2 regions of the Paenibacillus sp. FSL K6-2862 genome follow, and region 2 is predicted to be linked to the other one. Evidence: riboswitches for the same ligand, from Rfam matches in the RefSeq annotation. Region 2 holds a riboswitch; the other holds the start of a gene.
The links. Region 2 has a riboswitch for glycine ahead of gcvT (glycine cleavage system aminomethyltransferase GcvT). Riboswitches for the same ligand answer to the same signal wherever they lie in the genome.
Positions count from the first base shown of each region.

Region 1 (9,750 bases), 4.7 Mb from region 2:
TTAACCATTCGCCACCGGGCCATCTCCCGCAGAACAGCGCTGATGCGCCGTCCTCATGTGGTCACAGTGGATACTGTGGCTACCCGAAGACAGCGAAGCAAGTCCTTGTTATCCGTACGGGCGAGGCTGATGGTGAATCGCAGCGGCTTCAAAGCCATATTTCTGGAATATGGCCAGGCAAATGCCGTAAAGGAATGGTTTCGGCAGGCTTCGGATTTGGCCCAAAAATGATATAGAAAAGTAACTTAGATTAAAACGACTTGAGACTGCCAGATTAACGGCAGTCTTTTTTTTCTGTACGGAAAGCCTTGCGAAACATGATGATCGACGCAGGCATTGTCCATTTTTTTACTGCGAAAAAGGATCAAATAGGAGATAATACAATTATTGGGTTTTAAATCAGTGCATTGAATGATTTAAAGGAATGAATCCGGGAGGGATATGATGGATGAGCAATGATCGAGATCAGGGGAAAGGGAAGGGCGCCGAGTCAGGTGGATGGAGACATGCCGGCTTGCTGCTGGGCGGAGTAGGCATATCCAATCTGGGGGATTTTATCTACATTGTGGCCATTAATTTGATGGTGCTTAACATGACACAGTCCCCGGCGGCAGTTGCAGGCTTGTGGATTATCTCGCCGATTGCATCGGTATGCACCAAGTTCTGGTCAGGCAGTCTGATTGACCGCTACGACCAGCGGCAGCTGATGATTGGGGCGGATGTGGCGAGAGCTGTGCTCGTGGCATTGCTTCCGCTGATGCCCAGTCTATGGATGATGTACGGCATCATGTTTCTTGTCAGCATGTCGTCATCCATATTCGTACCTTCTTCGCAGGTGTACATCACCCGACTGGTTCCTGCTGAGCGGCGCAAGCGATTCAATTCCCTGCAGGCAATGATCAGCTCAGGTGCTTTTATTACAGGCCCAGCCATAGCCGGAGTCATGTTGATTTATCTGTCTCCTGCAGCAGCGATCTATGCCAATGCAGCTTCCTTTGTAGTATCGGCGCTTATCCTGATGTTACTGCCAAGGCTGGGCACGGGAGAGCAGAGCAGCGGTAGGACAAGGCTAACCCCTCGTCTGATCGCCCAGGATTGGCGAGCCGTGATGCTATTCAGTCGCCAAGCAGGATATGTGGTGGGCATCTATGCCTTGTTCCAGATTATTCTTGTTATTGGCATGTCGCTGGATGCACAGGAAGTGGTGTTTATCCGTCAAGTCATGAGCCTGTCCGAGTCACAGTATGGTGCGTTGATGAGTGTTACTGGAGCTGGATACATGGCGGGTTCTCTGCTGGTTTGGTTGTTCGCCAAACATTTGTCCATTCGCCACATGATGGGCGGGGGCGTGCTCTTGGTTGCGCTTGGTTATTTCCTGTTCGCTCGTTCGTTTTCGTTCGAACTTGCCGCATTCGCCTTTATTTTGCTCGGTTTGTGTTCGGCGCCAGCAAACACGGGACTGGTCACCTTTTATCAGAATAATATACCGGTAGACTTGATGGGGCGAATGAGCAGCGTACTTGGACTCATGCTGAGTGCATTGCAGGTCATTTCGATTTTGGTCATGGGTGTAGTTGCCGAAGTGATCTCTCTTCGAACGGTATATACGGTCGTTTCGGCAGTTCTGATGCTGGGTGCCCTTCTGTTATGGCTTACGAGCTGGCTTCCTTCAAGACAGTCAGTTTATAAGGATCACAGCTCTTCCTCAAAATCTCTCCATAGCTAGTCTATATCCTATTGGAAACTGAACGATTCCGTGGAAAGCTGCATATAATAGTAGAGGAATTTTGCCAAGATGATAATGATGCGTTACTTTTGTTGACATTACTTGTGTTGCATATTAATCTGTTATATGAATGATCAATCTTATAAGGACAACGTTTGATATGTGTTCAAGCGAATATATACGATACAGCGGATGAGAACGAGCGGGAGAGACCTCGGCAGGTCATTGGTTTCAGTAGGCTGCCAGGCACCGAAGGAGCAAGCCGCTGCGCACCCGGCGCAGGTGGTTAATCTCTCAGGTAAATGTACCATCGTTGGACGCAACTCTGGAGAGTGCGCGAATGCGCCACCCAAGGGGTATATGATGAGAAGGGTACCCCATGGGGGCGGCCTCTGATCATGAAACTCTCAGGTAACGAGGACAGAGAGAGGGCCTAAGGCCTTCTACTGTCCTTTTTTGATGTCATCATTCAGTAATGAAGGAACATTATGGTGCATGTCTGGATGGATAGGACGATATGGAGGGGTGCAGGATGCGATTTAAAGATGTTTTTTCAATTATTGGTCCGTCGATGACGGGGCCTTCAAGTTCACATACAGCTGGGGCAGCGAGACTGGGAAGAATTGCACGGCAGTGGCTGGGGTGTACGCCTGAACGTGCCAGGCTGACACTGTACGGCTCATTTGCCGATACGTATCAAGGTCACGGTACGGATCTGGCGTTAATTGGTGGTTTGCTTGACTATGTCACTGATGATCCGCGGATACCAGACGCCGAGGAATATGCTGAACAAGCGGGCATGGAGGTTGAGTTCTACACGAGCGGACTGCCTGCTCCACATCCGAATACGGTCAAAATTGAGTTGTGGCACGGTGAGCGTCAATGTTCACTCGTTGGTGCTTCGATTGGCGGTGGCAGCGTGTCGGTGCATACGTTAAATGATTTCCGGGTACAGATCAGCGGGGAATTCCCCACACTCGTTCTGCGTCATGCGGACAAGGCAGGGGTGCTTGCTTCCGTGACGTCTACGATCAGCTCCTCAGGGGTTAACATCGGTTATATGCAGGTAGACCGGAAAGCCCGGGATGGCGAAGCACTAACAGCGATGGAAATGGACGGAGCACCAAGTGGCGAGATGTTGGAACGCTTGCGTTCACTGGATCATGTGCTGGATATTCGCGTCATTGATTTGAAGAGAGGGGTTGATTCGGATGAGGTTTAAGCACTTGCATGAGTTGAATACGATCTGTACGGCTGAATCCAAAACCATTGCCCGGCTAATGATCGAGGAGCAGGTTCAGGAGACCAATACGCCGGAAGCGGACGTTGTGCGGCAGATGTCGGAATATTATCAGGTGATGAAAGAGGCTGTACGCAAAGGACTGACGGAGGACACCACTTCGCGCAGTGGCTTGACTGGCGGAGACGGCAAAAAGATGGCCGAATATATTCGCCAGGGCGAAACCTGCTCGGGTGACGCTTCCGCACTGGCAATGGCCTATGCCTTGTGTGTATCTGAAGTCAACGCATCGATGGGCCGGATTGTGGCAACACCTACAGCAGGTTCTTGCGGAATTATCCCTGGTGTATTCATCAGCTCCCAGGAGCGATTCGGATGGAGTGATGAGCATCTGGTGAACGGCTTATTCTGTGCAGGTGCAATTGGATATGTCATTGCCAATAACTCGTTTATTTCAGGTGCAGAGGGTGGCTGTCAGGCAGAAGTCGGTTCGGCGATCGGCATGGCTGCCGGTGCAATGGTGGAGCTGCGCGGAGGGACGCCGGAGCAGGTCGTTCATGCCGTAGGTCTCGCGTTAAAAAATACACTGGGCCTCATCTGCGATCCGGTCGCAGGGCTTGTTGAAATTCCATGCATCGTCCGCAACGGACTGGGTGCGGTAACGGCACTGGCTGCAGCCGATATGGCGCTGGCCGGGGTAAGAAGTGCCATTCCATCGGATGAAGTCATCGACGTCATGCTGGAAGTGGGAAGTGCGATGCCGAGCAGGCACCGCGAGACAGCGCAGGGCGGGTTAGCCCAGACGCCAACAGGCCGGAAAATGATGGAGAAGCTGGCGAAACCCAAAGCGAAGCGTGCGGAACCTGAAGCTGAGTCCGAACCACAGAACACGAAGGGTAATTCGAAAGAGCAGGCATAGAACGAATCTGATAGGTTAGGATCTATGACGGGAGAAAAACAGAGAAAAGCGTCCGCTGGCCTTTACAGGTCATGCAGGACGCCTTTTTTTTATTTGAAGAGCAAGAGCCTCAGCCTAACTCCGGGCTTTACAGGAGAAAGCTCATGTAATCTACAAGAATGAGGAATAAATATTTACCGTTTATCCTGACTGATATCCGTACTTAACACGGCATAACCGTATGCTGGCAGTTCAACAGCGAGAACATCGCCGTCCCTGGCCGTGCGGTGGTTACCGTCCAACAATTCGGTCCATTCTTCCGCACCCGCCTCGAATTCAATGATCGCCGTTTCCTCCGAACGATTGAACAGAACGAGAATGCGTTCATCTTCACTCTGCCGTTCGAGAATCAGCTGGCTTCCTTCAGGACGAGCTTGCAGGAATCGAACATGACCTTCTGCACGCAGAGCGGGATGGGTATGGCGAAGGGCGATAAGCTGCTGATAAAAGGTGAACAATTCACGGTCCTGCTTCGCCTCGTCCCACTCCATGCATTTCCGGCAGCCCGGATCATGGTCGCCATCCAGCCCGATCTCGTCTCCGTAATATATGCACGGCGTGCCCAGATAAGTGAACTGGAACAATGCTGCCAGTTTCATCTTGCGCTGATCACCTTCACACAGCGTCAGCAGCCTTGGCGTATCATGGCTATCCAGCAGGTTGAACGCTACTTCGCTGGCTTGCAGTGGATAACGTGACAGCTGCCGTCCGATGGAATTCGCGAACGTCTCGGCATTCATTTTATTTTTGACAAAGAAACCATTCACGGCATCGGTAAACGGATAGTTCATGGAAGCGTCGAACTGATCACCTTGCAGCCATGCCGAGGATTCATTCCAGATTTCTCCGAGAATATACGCCTCTGGATTCGCAGCCTTGACCACCCGGCGGAAATCGCGCCAGAATGCATCATCCACTTCGTCCGCAACGTCCAGCCGCCAGCCGTCCATACCCACTTCCTTGATCCAATACTCGGCTACCTTCAGCAGGTAGTCCTTCACCTCCGGATTTTCCGTGTTCAGCTTCGGCATGTGAGGTTCGAATCCAAAGGTCTCATACGTAGGTATGCCATCCTTCACATCCAGCGGGAATTCATGAACATGGAACCAATCCTTGTATTTGGACTTCTCCCCGTTCTCCTGTACGTCCACAAATGGGGCAAACGTCTTCCCGGAATGATTGAACACTGCATCGAGAAGCACTCGGATACCGCGTTCATGACACAGCTTGACCAAACGTTTCACGGTGTCTGCATCACCGAAATGCCGATCTACCCGGAGATAGTCCTCGGTATCATATTTATGATTGGTGGTTGCTTCGAAGATGGGGGTGAAATAAATGGCATTAATGCCTAGCTCACTGAGGTAGTCCAGATGATCCATCACACCCTGGAGGTCACCTCCAAAGAAGTTGGATGGTGTAGGCTCGCCGCCCCATGGTTCAACATTCTCCGGATTCAGTTCCGGATTGCCGTTGGCAAATCGCTCGGGGAAGATCTGATAGAAAATCGCATCCTTGACCCACTCAGGCGGCGTAAAGACTGCACCCTGGTGGATATAGGGGAACTGAAACATCTGCCCCGGATCGTCCGGTTCGTCTTCCTGAAAACCCGTTTCGGACATCCATATCTGCTCGTCTTCGCTTTTGAGCAAAAAGGAATATTTCAGACGATGGTACGGAGGCTTTATTTCACCTTCATAGTAGTCGAACATGGAATCTGAGGTGAACTTGGTTAAAGAGATCTGCTTTTTGGTATTTTCCCATGCGTATTTGTCGCCAGTCATGGCGTATACCTCGGTGAGATCATTCTTTTTGGCACGCAGGCGCAGGCGAACAGTATCTTTATCGTAGGCATATGCCCAGTTCCGTTTGGGTTGATGATAGATGGCTTCCAGCAGCATGTTCAAATTCCTCCCGTCTATTCACTTCATATGTACTTCATGGACATCAGGCATGGCATTTCTGTAGCTGAAGATTAAGGTATAATACTAATGAAAGTAACGGAGTAGTCCCTTTAGATGGTGCTTCGTTCATACATACAGCTTACTCCAATATGTTCAGATATATAATTAACCCAAAGGGTACAGAAAGGAAACGAATCTACGTATGAAAACAAAACTGTTATACATTGAGGACGATACGGAAATCGCGACATGGGTCAGGGCTGACCTGGAGGAACGCGGTTATGAGGTCATATGGCTGGGAAGCGGAGAGGGGGCAGCCGAAGCTGCCGGGGGCTGCTCACTCATTATTTTGGATGTCATGCTGCCCGGACTGGATGGATTTACGGTAGGACAGCGGCTGAAAAAGGAGCATCCTTCCGTGCCCATCGTCATGCTCTCGGCCAGAACCTCCATTGATGACAAGCTGCATGGGCTTGATTTTGCCGATGATTATGTAACCAAGCCGTTTCACCCCGATGAGCTCGCTGCACGCATTGAAGTACAGCTGCGCAAGGCAGGATCTACCGTTTCGTCCGATGCTGCCCTGAAGCTGGATCACCTGTCCATCTATGAGAAGGACAATCGGATCGTCAATGAGGAGACGGGGGAGGAGATCATTTTATCGGGAAAACAATTTCACATCTTCGCTTACCTGCTCAGGCATATGGGCATGATCCGTACGAAAGAACAGATTTATGAAGCTGTTTGGAACGAGCCTTATCTGGATGGGGATAAAACATTAATGGTACATATTCGCCATCTGCGCGAGAAGCTTGAACGGGATCCGGCCAATCCGTCGGTCATTCAAACTGTACGCGGGGTTGGATACCGTGTGAAGAAACCATGATCAGGTCGTTCAGTAAGCAAGAGAATCCGAAAGATGAGAGCGAAGGGAAAAAGAACGAAAAACGAAAGCTCCGATTCGGCCGCTCGCTGATGTCCCGTTACATCATTCTAATTTTATGCGCAGTGCTGTTCGTCCCTGTTGTACTTCCGATCACATCTGTCATTTATGTCGTGGTTGTCAATAACGTGAGCAAGGGCAACGCCGCTCCTTACGGTGACGTTACGCACATAAGCAATCTTTGGTCCAATGAATCGAAGAAGCTGGATCAGGCAACGCCTGCCAAGATCGACGATCGCATGAAGCAGTTACATGCCCAGTATCCCAAATCTTCAGTGTACAGAGTGGATGAGAATGGGAAAACAGCTTTTATACTTGGAGGTGAAGGCGTAGAAGTAGTTGAAACTCCGGCAAATGGCTCAACCCTGACTACTTTGAATTGGCCGCTGAATGATCAGAAAAAGGTAGAAACCCGTATTCCCGCAGTATGGGATGCTTCCTACACGATGGAATTCATGAAGGAGGCCGTCTACCGTGACCCGTTAACCGTCGTTTCATTTGTAGGTGGGGGCAATCAGGACAAAGGAAAAGGCTTCATGGTCATTGAAGTGCCTAGATACCTGCTCCAAAAATCCCAGAGCAACTGGCCGATGGAGCTCCTATATCTTGGTTTGCTGATGACGATTATTTTTCTCTTCTTCATTGTGATGTCCATTCTTTTTTTTGCACGGATTCGCAAACGGCTGATCCGTTTGCAGACAGCCATGATTACGCCAGGTAAGGAAGGCATACCGCTTCCAGTTGATATTCGCAGATCGGACGAGATCGGTCAGCTGGAAGACTCCTTCAATCAGATGGTGTATCAGCTGACCGAAAGCCGTCACAGGGAACGTGAGGAGGAACAGTTCCGCAAACGTCTCATTGCAGGACTTTCCCATGATTTGCGTACGCCACTAACGGTCATTCGTGGGCATATGCATGCTCTTCACAAGGAAGCGCTCAGCGATAAGGGCATCAGTTCATTGTCACGCATGGAGTCCAAGATGGATGATCTAAGCGGTCTTATTGATAACATGTTATCGTACAATCTGCTTGCGAGTGGTAAGTACACGCTGAAGCTGGAAGAGAAGGATGTTTTCCGGATCGTTAGGGAAACGGCCGCGGCATGGTACCCCGTATGGGAGAAAGAGCAGTTCGACATCGATATTGATCTGCCGGATGAGCCGCTGATCTGGCGTGTGGATGAACAGGGCATGCGTCGTATTCTGGATAACCTGTTTCAGAACGTGGTTCGGTATGCGGGAGACGGAAAATACATTGGCATATCCACTGAACGAATTCACGACAGAACAGCTCTGGTTATTCGGGATCAGGGTCCGGGTATGCAGCAAGAGGTGGGGGCGAAAGGTACGGGACTGGGGCTGTCCATTGTGGATCTGCTCGTCCGCGAGATGGGCCTGCGTAAAAAGGTGGATAGCTCACCCGAAGGAGTTCGGATATTTATCTATTGACCTAAGGTCTGACCTAGCACGATTTAAACTAAACTTAAACTTGGGACAACTTTAGTTTTAACCTTGGACGGTTACGATGATATCCGAGGTGATTAAACAGTGAGTGATAACATTATTCAAACGGCTAATTTATGGAAAACATATCGGGATCGTGCGGCGGTTCGCGAATTGGATCTGCATATCAAGAAGGGAGATATCTACGGTTTTCTAGGACCTAACGGCGCGGGTAAAACAACAACTATTCGCATGCTGCTGGGCTTGATCAAACCGACAAAAGGGGTCATTCGTGTCTTCGATAAAGACATTCGCAAGGATCGCATGGATATTTTGCGCCGTGTTGGTTCGCTCGTAGAGTATCCGTCTTATTACGGGCATCTGAATGCAGTCGAAAATCTAGAGGCATTGCGGCGGATCCTGAATGTACCCAAATCCAGAATTGCTGAAGTATTGTCCATAGTCGATCTGACGAGGGATGCAAAGCGTGCGGTTAAAGGATATTCACTTGGAATGAAGCAGAGACTCGGGATTGCAAGTGCCTTGCTGGGTCAGCCGGAACTGTTGATATTGGATGAACCTACGAATGGACTGGATCCAGCTGGCATTCAGGAGATCCGGGAGTTAATTAAACGCATGCCGCTGGAACATGGCATTACAGTATTGGTATCAAGTCACTTGCTCAGTGAGGTGGAGCAGATGGCTAGCCGCGTAGGTATTATTCGTGAAGGCAAAATGGTGCTTCAGGATACCATTGCAAACCTGCACAGCCAGACAGGCAGCTCTATCCGATTGACTGTTTCCGAGCCGGAAGAAGCCATGAAGCTGGCAAGAGAACAAGGGCAATTCGGTCAGCGTCAAGGGTCTGAGCTTACATTCCCATATATGGATAACAGTGCGATTGCCCTGCTTGTGCGCAGATTGGTTGAGCAAGATCACGCCATTTACCGGGTGGAGGAGCACCGACAGTCTCTCGAAGACCTCTTCATGCGGGTCATTGGTGAGGGGGCTATGGTATGACGGGACGTGCACTATCGTCGGACTGGCTCAAAATTCGTGGAAAAGGCATTTGGTTTCTTGTCTTCCTTGCACCCATCGGACTTACCTTAATGCAGGCTCTGAACTTTGGACTCCGTCTGGATTATCTAAAAGGAATATATGGTGATAACCTGTGGAATGGGCTTCTGGAGAATGTGGTTGTTTTTGTACCGTTAGCTTTAATGCTTGGCGCAACGATCCTGAGCTCCATGATTGCGAATGTTGAGCATGAGCAAGGTTCATGGAAGCAGCTTCTGGCAATGCCGATTCCGAGACCAGCAGTATATCTGGCGAAGTTCTTATTGGCATGTATACTGCTTGTGATCTCTTGTCTACTTTTGACTGCCGGAATCGTGATTCTGGGCCTCGTGTTCGGCTTCAATGCCGGAGACATTCCCTGGATTCAAGCATTCAAGCTGGGCCTGCTGCCACTGGCCGGGGCACTTCCTGTACTATCCATTGAATTGTGGCTAACGATGGTTGCCAAAAATCAGGC
Region 1 covers NZ_JBBOSN010000001.1:467,361-477,110, forward strand. The annotation lists gene MHB82_RS02270 (PH domain-containing protein) at 1-231, shown strand, start outside; gene MHB82_RS02275 (MFS transporter) at 449-1,726, shown strand; glycine riboswitch at 1,920-2,045, shown strand; glycine riboswitch at 2,050-2,152, shown strand; gene sdaAB (L-serine ammonia-lyase, iron-sulfur-dependent subunit beta) at 2,259-2,948, shown strand; gene sdaAA (L-serine ammonia-lyase, iron-sulfur-dependent, subunit alpha) at 2,938-3,885, shown strand; gene MHB82_RS02290 (alpha-glycosidase) at 4,059-5,825, opposite strand; gene MHB82_RS02295 (response regulator transcription factor) at 6,031-6,714, shown strand; gene MHB82_RS02300 (HAMP domain-containing sensor histidine kinase) at 6,711-8,222, shown strand; gene MHB82_RS02305 (ABC transporter ATP-binding protein) at 8,322-9,236, shown strand; gene MHB82_RS02310 (ABC transporter permease) at 9,233-9,750, shown strand, end outside.
Region 1: another riboswitch for glycine. It lies ahead of sdaAB (L-serine ammonia-lyase, iron-sulfur-dependent subunit beta); the one in region 2 lies ahead of gcvT (glycine cleavage system aminomethyltransferase GcvT).

Region 2 (9,750 bases):
CTGTGTAGTGACTAAGTGCTGCAGCAATTCCCTTTTGTTTGATCATATTTTGTAGCTCTGCTGCCTCCGGATCATCCTGTACATCGAATTTGCAGGCTGCCGCCATGCCTCTTGCCAGGTTCGTCGTGCCCATTCCATAGTCATGTGCCTGTAGCGCTGGACGAACCAGACGGTCGTTGGGCGACAGCTTCCGCAGCGGCGAACGACCTACCCGAGTGACTTCATCGGTGAGATGCGGATTTACAAACCGCTCCAGAATTTTATTTATATACTTCTGATGATCTTCGGGGTCGAAACCAAACCGTTTCACAAGAACCTCACCCGTTTCCTGCAGTGCACCGTAGACAAGGGATTTCAATTTGTCGTCCGCAATCGCCTTCTGAATCGTATCATACCCATTCACGTAACCGAGATATGCAGCGCAGCAATGTCCCGTATTGACGGTAAACAGCTTCCGCTCGATATAAGGCTCAAGGTCATCCACATAGAGTACACCTTTAATCGGAAGGAACGCAGGGGCCATCTGTGAACGATCCACAACCCACTCATAAAAAGGTTCAACCTGAACGTGAAGCGAGTCTTCGTGATGCTGTATGGGAACAATCCGGTCTACTGCGGAGTCAGGGAAATACACATATTGATCAGCAAGAGCCTTAACGGGTTCTTCCAACAGAGCATACACATGCTCTTTCAGCTGTGTGCTGGCCCCAATGGCATTTTCACATGCAATGATGTGAAGTGGTTTCTGTACCGAACCTGAATTCAATCTTGCCTCAAGCCCCTTGGCGATGCCTGGTGCAATATGTTTCAGGATGCCCACTCCGACTGCGGTCGTAACGAGATCTGCCTCTGCAACGTTCCGGGCAACCGTCTCCAGCTGCCTTCCATCAATGGCATTGACCCCTTTGACCGTTTCCATATCTTTTGTTTCGTTGGCCAATTCGACCGTATACTGTCCACGCTCCTGTAATGCCTTAACCAGCTCCTGGTTCACATCCGAGAAGATGACATTATATCCTGCCCGTGACAGGATCAATCCGATGAAACCGCGTCCGATATTACCTGCTCCGAAATGTAGGGCCCTCATAGTTCCATTTCACTTTCGAGAATGGTAATGATCTCTTCCGCCGTTTTGGCATAACGAAGTGCTTCCATGTTCTCATCTTCCGCACAAATGACCGCAATGCTGGTCAGAATCTCCATGTGCTCACCGCCCTGAGCAGCGATACCGATCACCATGTAGGCTTTTTCATCCCCAAAATCTACACCTTGCGGGAACTGAATCACTGAAATGCCTGTGGACAGAATGAACGATTTGGATTCTTTGGTTCCGTGTGGAATGGCAAGTCCATTGCCCACATATGTCGATACGATCTCCTCGCGCTCAAGCATCTTGTCGATATAATCGGCAGTAATATGTCCTGCATCTTTCAGAATCTGTCCTGCCATGCGAATAGCCTCATATTTGTCCTGTGCCGTTGCGTTCATAACCACTTTGTCTGTTGTAAGTATGCTCATGTTTATTAACCTCCAATTTCGGTTTTACTTCGATAAAATCCAACCAATTCCCGGGACAGATAATGAATAAGATCATCCCGGATTCCCTTTTCCAGCAGTGTAATCATCTCATCCTGCAGTAACAATGCGCTGATCTCGCTTAGCACCTCCAGGCTCTCCCGGGATAGCTCCCTCGGCCCAACCATCAGAAGGATATGGCTGATGCCAACCTGGTCCTCCGTCGTCACAAGCAGCGGCTCTGATAATTGAAACAGGCTGATGGACGGCCTATATATGCCATCACTGCGGGTATGAAACAGCGCGAGTGATGTATCGGGAATTTTCTGGCTGCCCACCTTCTCCCGCGCTTCAAGCAGCCTGGCGATTTCTTCTGGATCCTTAAGCACCCCGTATTCCTGCAGTACCTTGCACATGGCAAATGCCGTTTCATAGAAGCCCATCTTACGGTTATCCAGTGGAAACACCTGAAACTTGCCTGTGATCCTAACGATTTCAATAAGTGTGGCATCAAGCCCCGCTGGATCAGCATGGCGGTCAGGTGCCTTTCCACTGGCTTTACTCTCTCCATACTTAACTTGTACCCGCTGCAGCGTCGTATTTTGAATGTACAGACGCAAACGTTCACTTTCTTCCGCTGTTAACAAGGGACTTACCTTGTAATACTGATGCGGTTCCATCGGCAGATCGACTGTGGATAAAATGAGGTCATAATCCTCTTCGGGGATCCGAGCCGCCTCATACCATGATGCACTGTCAACGATCCGGATCTCCGGAATCTCTTTGGACAACCGGCTGGAAAGCATACGGGATGAGCCAATTCCGCTTGTGCACACGATAATGGCCCGAATCTCGCGCTTCAGCACACGCAATCGCTCGATGGAAGCGCCAAAATGCATGACCAGGAATCCAATTTCCTCATCCGGCACGTCCGTATCCGGCCATGCGTCATGCACTGCGTTCTTCACATCCCCGAACAACGAATCGTAATCCTTGCGAATCTGCTGAAGCAGTGGATTACGTATGCTTTGCCTGCCTCCAATCCGCTCCATCACCGGCTGCATATGCGCAATCAGCCCTTCCCGCAGAAGACGATCTTCCTGAAATGCATAACCCGTTCTCCCCTGCATCTGATCCATCAGGGAACGAACCATGTCCAGCAATACCAGATCGTCAACAGGCAGTAAGCGTGTGGAGTGAATAAGCTGCTCGGTTTCAATTAATAATTTGTGCAAATAGCTCTGTTCTTCCTTGGCAAACGAGATGCCAAGCTGATCGGAGAGCACGCTGCATAGTCTCGCAGCCATGTATTCAGGCACGCTCTGATCTCCAGTAGAAGGGTAAACCGCTTTTTTATCCGAAGAAGGAATACGTCCGACGATAAACCCCTTGCGAATGCGCACCAGCGCAACGGACAGTTGAATAAGCAATTTGGTATACTGTCGCTCGGGAATATTTTCGAGCCAGTCAATATCCGGCTGCCATAACGCATTCTCGACCGTCAGTACATCACGATGACCAATCATGCCCAGCAGCTTCTGGTTCACCTTGGAAATTCCCTGGTCAGGTTGCCTTCCGAACAGATCAGATTCATCCAGATATTCAAGCGCAAGTCCTGCGATTGCTGCGCGATAGGCCGTTTCACTGCCATTGATCTTCACTCCGTAACCTCGCCTGCGAACGAGCTTCAGGCCCGCTTGACGAATCCGGGGTTCCAGTTCATCCAGATCATTGCTCACGGTCGAGACTGTTACTCTCAGATCCGATGCGAGCGCAAGCAGTTTTACAGGCTCCGCCTCATCCAGCAAAATACAAAGCATGAAGAGTTTACGCTCTTCGGGCGTAAACTCCACATATTCGTTCAGCTCCAGCTGCTCACGCAGTGAAGCCAAATCATCGGAACCAGGGTCTATTCGGACCCCGGTTCCTGATTTTTTTTCCAATTTCATGCCAAAGGGTTCAAGCCACTTCTCAATCATCTGAAGCTCCCGATGGACGGTTCGTGTACTGACTTTGACTGCAATTGCAATGTCGCCGGCGGTTACTTCCTGCGGATGCTCCAACAGGAACTCCACAATTTCACGCTGTCTTTTCGTAATACTCATATCTCAAGCCTCCGGCTCAGGGAAAACGATCGCAACCTGTTATTTCAGGCGTTCAACGAGCGCATCGTATTCCGGGCTTTTTAGGAAGTTGTCGATGGATATATGTTCTGCGTTCGGTGCCACGCTGCGGGCACGGTCCGTCAATGTCTTCTGCGTAATAACAACGTCTGCGTCCTGCGGGATATCACTGATTGCCGTGTTGGTTACCGCAACGTCAATCCCTTCAGCTTTCATCTTCTTGCGGAGAATGGAAGCCCCCATGGCACTTGAACCCATACCTGCATCACAGGAGAAGACGATTTTCTTCACATCGGTTTTTGCTTTCACAGTTGAAGAAGCCAAATCCGCGGCTCTGTCTGCTTCACGATTATCTGCTGTAACAGCAGCATTCGCTGTATTGCCCTGGCTCTTCATGTCTTTCATGCGATTCGCTGCAGACTCCAGATCTTCTTCTTTTTGCTTACCTGTTTTCAGCAGCAGTGCTGCAACCAGGAAGGAAACGATAGCGGCCACAGCCACCCCGGCGAGCATCGGCAGATATCCACCTTTTGGCGTTAACAGGGAATATGCAATGATACTACCCGGTGAAGGTGCTGAAACCAGTCCTGCTCCGGTAAGCATGAAGGTTGCTGTACCTGCCACGCCACCTGCGATTGCCGCAAGAATCAGAATCGGTCTCATCAGAATGTAAGGGAAATAAATTTCATGAATTCCCCCGAAGAAGTGGATGATAACCGCACCCGGTGCGGAAGATCTTGCTGTTCCACGACCGAAGAAGCAGTAAGCCAGCAGGATACCAAGTCCGGGACCCGGGTTCGATTCAAGCATGTATAATACGGATTGACCCAATTCTCTCGCTTGATCTGTTGCAATCGGTGTTAGAATGCCGTGGTTGATTGCATTGTTCAGGAACAATACCTTCCCTGGTTCAATGATCAGGTTGACGAGTGGGAGCAATCCCAGATTCATCAGCCCCTGTACACCAGCCGATAATACGGTGCTAATTCCTTCTACAGCAGGTCCGATACCCAGCAGTGCAATGATCGCCAGGATACCACCGATAATACCGGCTGAGAAGTTATTAACCAACATCTCGAACCCTGCCTTGATCTTGCCTTCGACGGCTTTATCAAACTTTTTGATGATCCATGCAGCCAGTGGTCCGGCAATCATGGCACCCAGGAACATCGGAATGTCACTGCCGACGATAACCCCTATAGTCATGATGGCACCAACGACACCACCACGCTGGCCATGCACCATCGTACCTCCAGTGTAACCGATAAGCAGCGGCAGCAAATATTTGATCATCGGATCTACTAACAGTGCCAGATCCGCGTTAGGGAACCAGCCCTTTTCAATAAAGAGTGCCGTAATTAATCCCCAGGCAATAAATGCACCCATATTCGGCATAACCATACCACTCAGGAATCGGCCAAAACGCTGAACGCCTACCCGGAGACCGCCTTTGGAATTGGACGTTTGGTCCAAGTTACTCATTGTATTATCCTCCTCGGATCAAGTAGTTATCATTTATGAAAGGGGTATCATTCCTCCCCTGCTGTTATCCTAAGCCAGATTGGTCTCCGGTTCAACGAAATGAAAGCGTACTTTCGTCATGATCATTGATGACAACATTGTGTTTATGTAATCGTTTTTATGGTGATGAGAGGGTTCTAACCATTGATATACTTAGCTTTTTTCGTGTGTGACTTATATCATTTACGGTGTTGGATTCTATAATATAGCTTGTGCGTTTCAGCCTTATTCCATCCTGTTCAAGTACCTCATCTGGCAACAATCCTGTCTTTCAGAACACGAAAAAGCCTGCATGAGCTTTAAGGCTCACACAGACTCTGAAGACGTGCACGACCGTCCAATGTATAAAAAATCATAGATTAATAAAGGTTATTTAGTGCAAATATATTCTACTCCTCGGTTTGCTTACGATATGCATCAGCATTCATAAGTTTAGACAACGCTGCTGTCAAATCACCTTCAACACGAATCTCGATCATCCAGCCTTCTTCGTAAGGCGAACTGTTGACGAGTTCAGGTGCATCCTGCAGTGCTTCATTCACGGCAATAATGGAACCACTTACCGGAGAAAACAAATCTGAAACCGTCTTAACGGATTCAATCGTACCAATACTTTCTTCCGCTTTTACATCCGATTCAAGGTCAGGCAATTCCACAAACACAATGTCACCCAGCTGATGCTGCGCGAACTCGGTAATGCCGATCCGTACAGTATCCTCCCCTACGGTTTGCACCCACTCGTGCTCTTCACTGTACAGGAAATCACTTTTCAATTCGCTCATCGATATCCGCCTCGCTTTTCATTAATGAGTGCATGCGTCCTTCGGCCAACCTTTTTCCCAGAACATAGCGTAAGATATTTTTGAATGAAATGTCAAGATACCTCACAAATTATTTGATTTTTGATGATTACAGCCTGTAACGCAAACACCCTCACTCTACATATAATGGGTAATATTAGAATAGTAAGCGCACTCTTTTTATATACACGAACAATAATAATAAACTAATAAATATTATTCGGTTTTTTATTAATTTTCGTGATATCGTTCTTGACATCGATAGTGGATTCACGTTTTAATGAGAGAGTAAATGTTAATTGTTGTGTGCATCACCCGCGGATGAATGTAAAGGGAGAGATTACCCGTGACGCCCAACTCTTGGATGCATGCGGTAACGCCGAAGGAGTAAACCACCCGACAAGCGGGAGGTGAATCTCTCAGGCAAAAGGACTTTTACGGGACGCAACTCTGGAGAGCATCTATTCGCCCTGTATGGGGCGTTTTGATCACCCAAGGGGAAACCTGCTGCAACTTATTGGCGGGGTAACTCTCAGGTACCAAGGACAGAGCCTAAGAATACAGCGTGCTTCTGGCATGCCGGTTCTTTGGCCTGTCCTTTTCCTTTTTCCCAAAAAAACGAAAGTCAGGATCGAGCCGGCGCTGTCATCAGCGCAGCCTTAATCATACTTATCCAAGAAAAGAACGCATCATTCATGTTATACACTCGGCCCGGTAGCGGCCATAACGAGGTGATTTGATGTCCAATTTGCTTAGAACTCCACTCTATCCACTTTATCAGCAATATGAAGGTGTACGGTGCATCGATTTTGGCGGCTGGGAGCTTCCGGTGCAATTCAGCGGGATTCAGAAGGAACATGAAGCGGTGCGCGAACGGGCTGGACTGTTCGATGTATCCCACATGGGTGAATTCACGGTGCAGGGTGAACAGGCCGAAGCATTTTTGCAGAAACTGACGACCAACGACGTGACCACCCTGGTCCCCGGCCAGGCACAATACACGTTAATGTGTTACCCGGACGGTGGCGTAGTGGACGATCTGCTCGTATACAAGCTGGAAGATCAGCATTATATGCTCGTCGTGAATGCCTCCAATATCGACAATGACTGGGCATGGCTGCAGGAGCACATGGTCCCTGGGGTGAGCATGACGAATGACTCCGCGGAAACAGCTCTCCTGGCTCTACAGGGCCCGCTTGCTGCAGACACCATCGGAAAAGTTACTGATACCGACGTATCCATAATCGAGCCTTTTCGTTTTGTACAGAATGCTGAGGTCTGTGGTGTAAAACTGCTGCTGTCCCGCACCGGTTATACCGGAGAAGACGGCTTCGAACTATACGTACAGGCAGATCAGGCCCCTAAGGTCTGGAACGGATTGATGGAGGCGGGTGCTGACCACGGACTGGTTCCGGCTGGACTTGGTGCCCGGGATACACTTCGATTCGAAGCGAAGCTGCCCCTCTACGGACAGGAATTGTCGCCGACCATTTCACCGCTGGAAGCAGGCGTTGGCATGTTTGTGAAGCTGAATGCCGGACCTTTTATCGGACACGAAGCGCTATTGCAGCAAAAGAATGATGGACCTGCCCGCAAACTGGTCGGCATTGAAGTGCTGGAACGCGGGATTCCACGTCCCCACTATCCTATCTACGCAGAAGGCGTGCAGATCGGGGAAGTAACAACCGGTACACAGTCCCCTACGCTGAAGCGCAATCTGGGGCTCGCCCTAATTAATAGCCAATATGCTGCACTCGGCACCCCGCTCGAGATTGAGATTCGCGGCAAAAAGCTGAAAGCCGAAGTTGTGAAGACCCCTTTTCATAAACGGACACGTACGTCAAAGACACCTACCCAAGGAGCTGAGCAAGCATGAGCAAGCACCGCTACATTCCCATGACTGAACAGGATCAGAGCGCCATGCTCGCAACCATCGGTGTGGACACGATTGAAGATCTGTTCCAGGACATTCCGCAGGAGATTCGTTATCAAGGCGAGCTGCCTGTTTCCTCCAAACTGGATGAATACACACTGACACGTCATATGTCTAAGCAAGCCGGCGCGAATGCCAATTTTGAGACACACGCCAGTTTCCTGGGTGCAGGCATTTACGATCATCACATCCCTTCCGTTATTAATCATGTCATTTCCCGTTCCGAGTTCTATACTGCCTATACGCCATATCAGCCCGAAATCAGTCAGGGCGAGCTCCAGGCGATCTTCGAATTCCAATCGTATATCTGTGAACTGACTGGAATGGCTGTAGCCAATGCGAGTATGTATGATGGTGCGACCGCATTTGCAGAAGCAGGGAATCTGGCCGCTGCGGCAACACGCCGCAAACAGCTAATCGTATCTCGTACCGTTCATCCCGAAGCCCGTCAAGTGTTAAAGGCTTATGCACACGGTCTGAATTTGGAGATTGTCGAGGTTGGTTATCAGAACGGGGTGACCGATTGGGATGCCCTTCAAGCGGCCGTATCGGATGATACCGCAGCCGTCATGATCCAGAGCCCGAACTTCTTCGGTGCCGTGGAAAATGTAAAACAGGCTGCAGACCTCGCGCATGCGCACAAGGGTCTGCTTGTAGTCAGCGCAAATCCGCTGGCGCTTGGTATGCTCGAAGCTCCAGGCAAGCTGGGTGCCGACATCGTTGTCGGTGATGCACAGCCGCTTGGCATCTCCGCTTCGCTCGGTGGTCCTACATGTGGATATTTCGCTGTATCCCAGGCTCATATGCGCCGGATTCCCGGCCGAATTGTTGGCCAGACAACGGATCGCAACGGCAAACGTGGTTTTGTACTGACACTCCAAGCACGTGAACAGCATATCCGCCGCGAAAAGGCGACTTCCAACATTTGCTCCAACCAGGCATTGCTTGCCCTAAGCGCTTCGGTGTATATGTCTACCATGGGAAGACAGGGCATGATTGATGTGGCTGATCTGAATTTGCAAAAGAGTCATTATGCTCTTCAAGCACTGACAGCAATTCCTGAAGTCAGCCTGACCTTTAATGCACCTACCTTCAATGAGTTTGTCATCCAGCTGCCTGAAGGGACAGACATCGATGCCCTTCAGTTGAAGCTGCTGGATGCCGGTTTCATCGGTGGATATGAACTAGGACGGGATTACCCGGAGCTTGCCGGACATATGCTGGTCGCTGTTACGGAACGTCGCAGCAAGGAAGAGATTGACGAATTCGCACGTGTATTGGAGGGATCGCTGTGACTCAGGAAATAACAACCATCCAAGGACAGCCGGAAACGGCAGCTCCTTCGCAAGCCGAAACCAGCACGCAACAAATGACACAAGCAGCATCGCCTGCTCCAGAGCAATCGCTGATCTTTGAACTGAGCAGCCCGGGGCGTGTCGCTTACTCCCTGCCCGAATGCGATGTTCCGCGTCAAGATCCCGCCAGCTTGATTCCCCGGGAAATGCTGCGTTCGGAAGCAGCTGCACTGCCTGAGGTATTTGAAGTGGATGTCATTCGTCACTATACTGCCCTTTCTCGCCGGAACTTCGGGGTAGATAATGGATTCTATCCACTCGGCTCTTGTACAATGAAGTACAATCCGAAGATTAACGAAGATGTAGCTCGCTACAATGGATTTGCTAAAATCCATCCGTATCAGCATGAATCCAGTATTCAAGGTGCACTTGAACTTCTGTATACGTTGCAAAATGACCTTGCAGGTCTGACTGGCATGGACGCGGTGACCCTGCAACCAGCTGCTGGTGCACATGGTGAATGGACCGGCCTCATGATGATTCGTGCCTATCACGAAGGTCGT
Region 2 covers NZ_JBBOSN010000001.1:5,173,171-5,182,920, forward strand. The annotation lists gene MHB82_RS23355 (mannitol-1-phosphate 5-dehydrogenase) at 1-1,087, opposite strand, end outside; gene MHB82_RS23360 (PTS sugar transporter subunit IIA) at 1,084-1,518, opposite strand; gene MHB82_RS23365 (BglG family transcription antiterminator) at 1,524-3,620, opposite strand; gene MHB82_RS23370 (PTS mannitol transporter subunit IICB) at 3,660-5,120, opposite strand; gene gcvH (glycine cleavage system protein GcvH) at 5,549-5,941, opposite strand; glycine riboswitch at 6,281-6,404, shown strand; glycine riboswitch at 6,408-6,510, shown strand; gene gcvT (glycine cleavage system aminomethyltransferase GcvT) at 6,699-7,835, shown strand; gene gcvPA (aminomethyl-transferring glycine dehydrogenase subunit GcvPA) at 7,832-9,187, shown strand; gene gcvPB (aminomethyl-transferring glycine dehydrogenase subunit GcvPB) at 9,262-9,750, shown strand, end outside.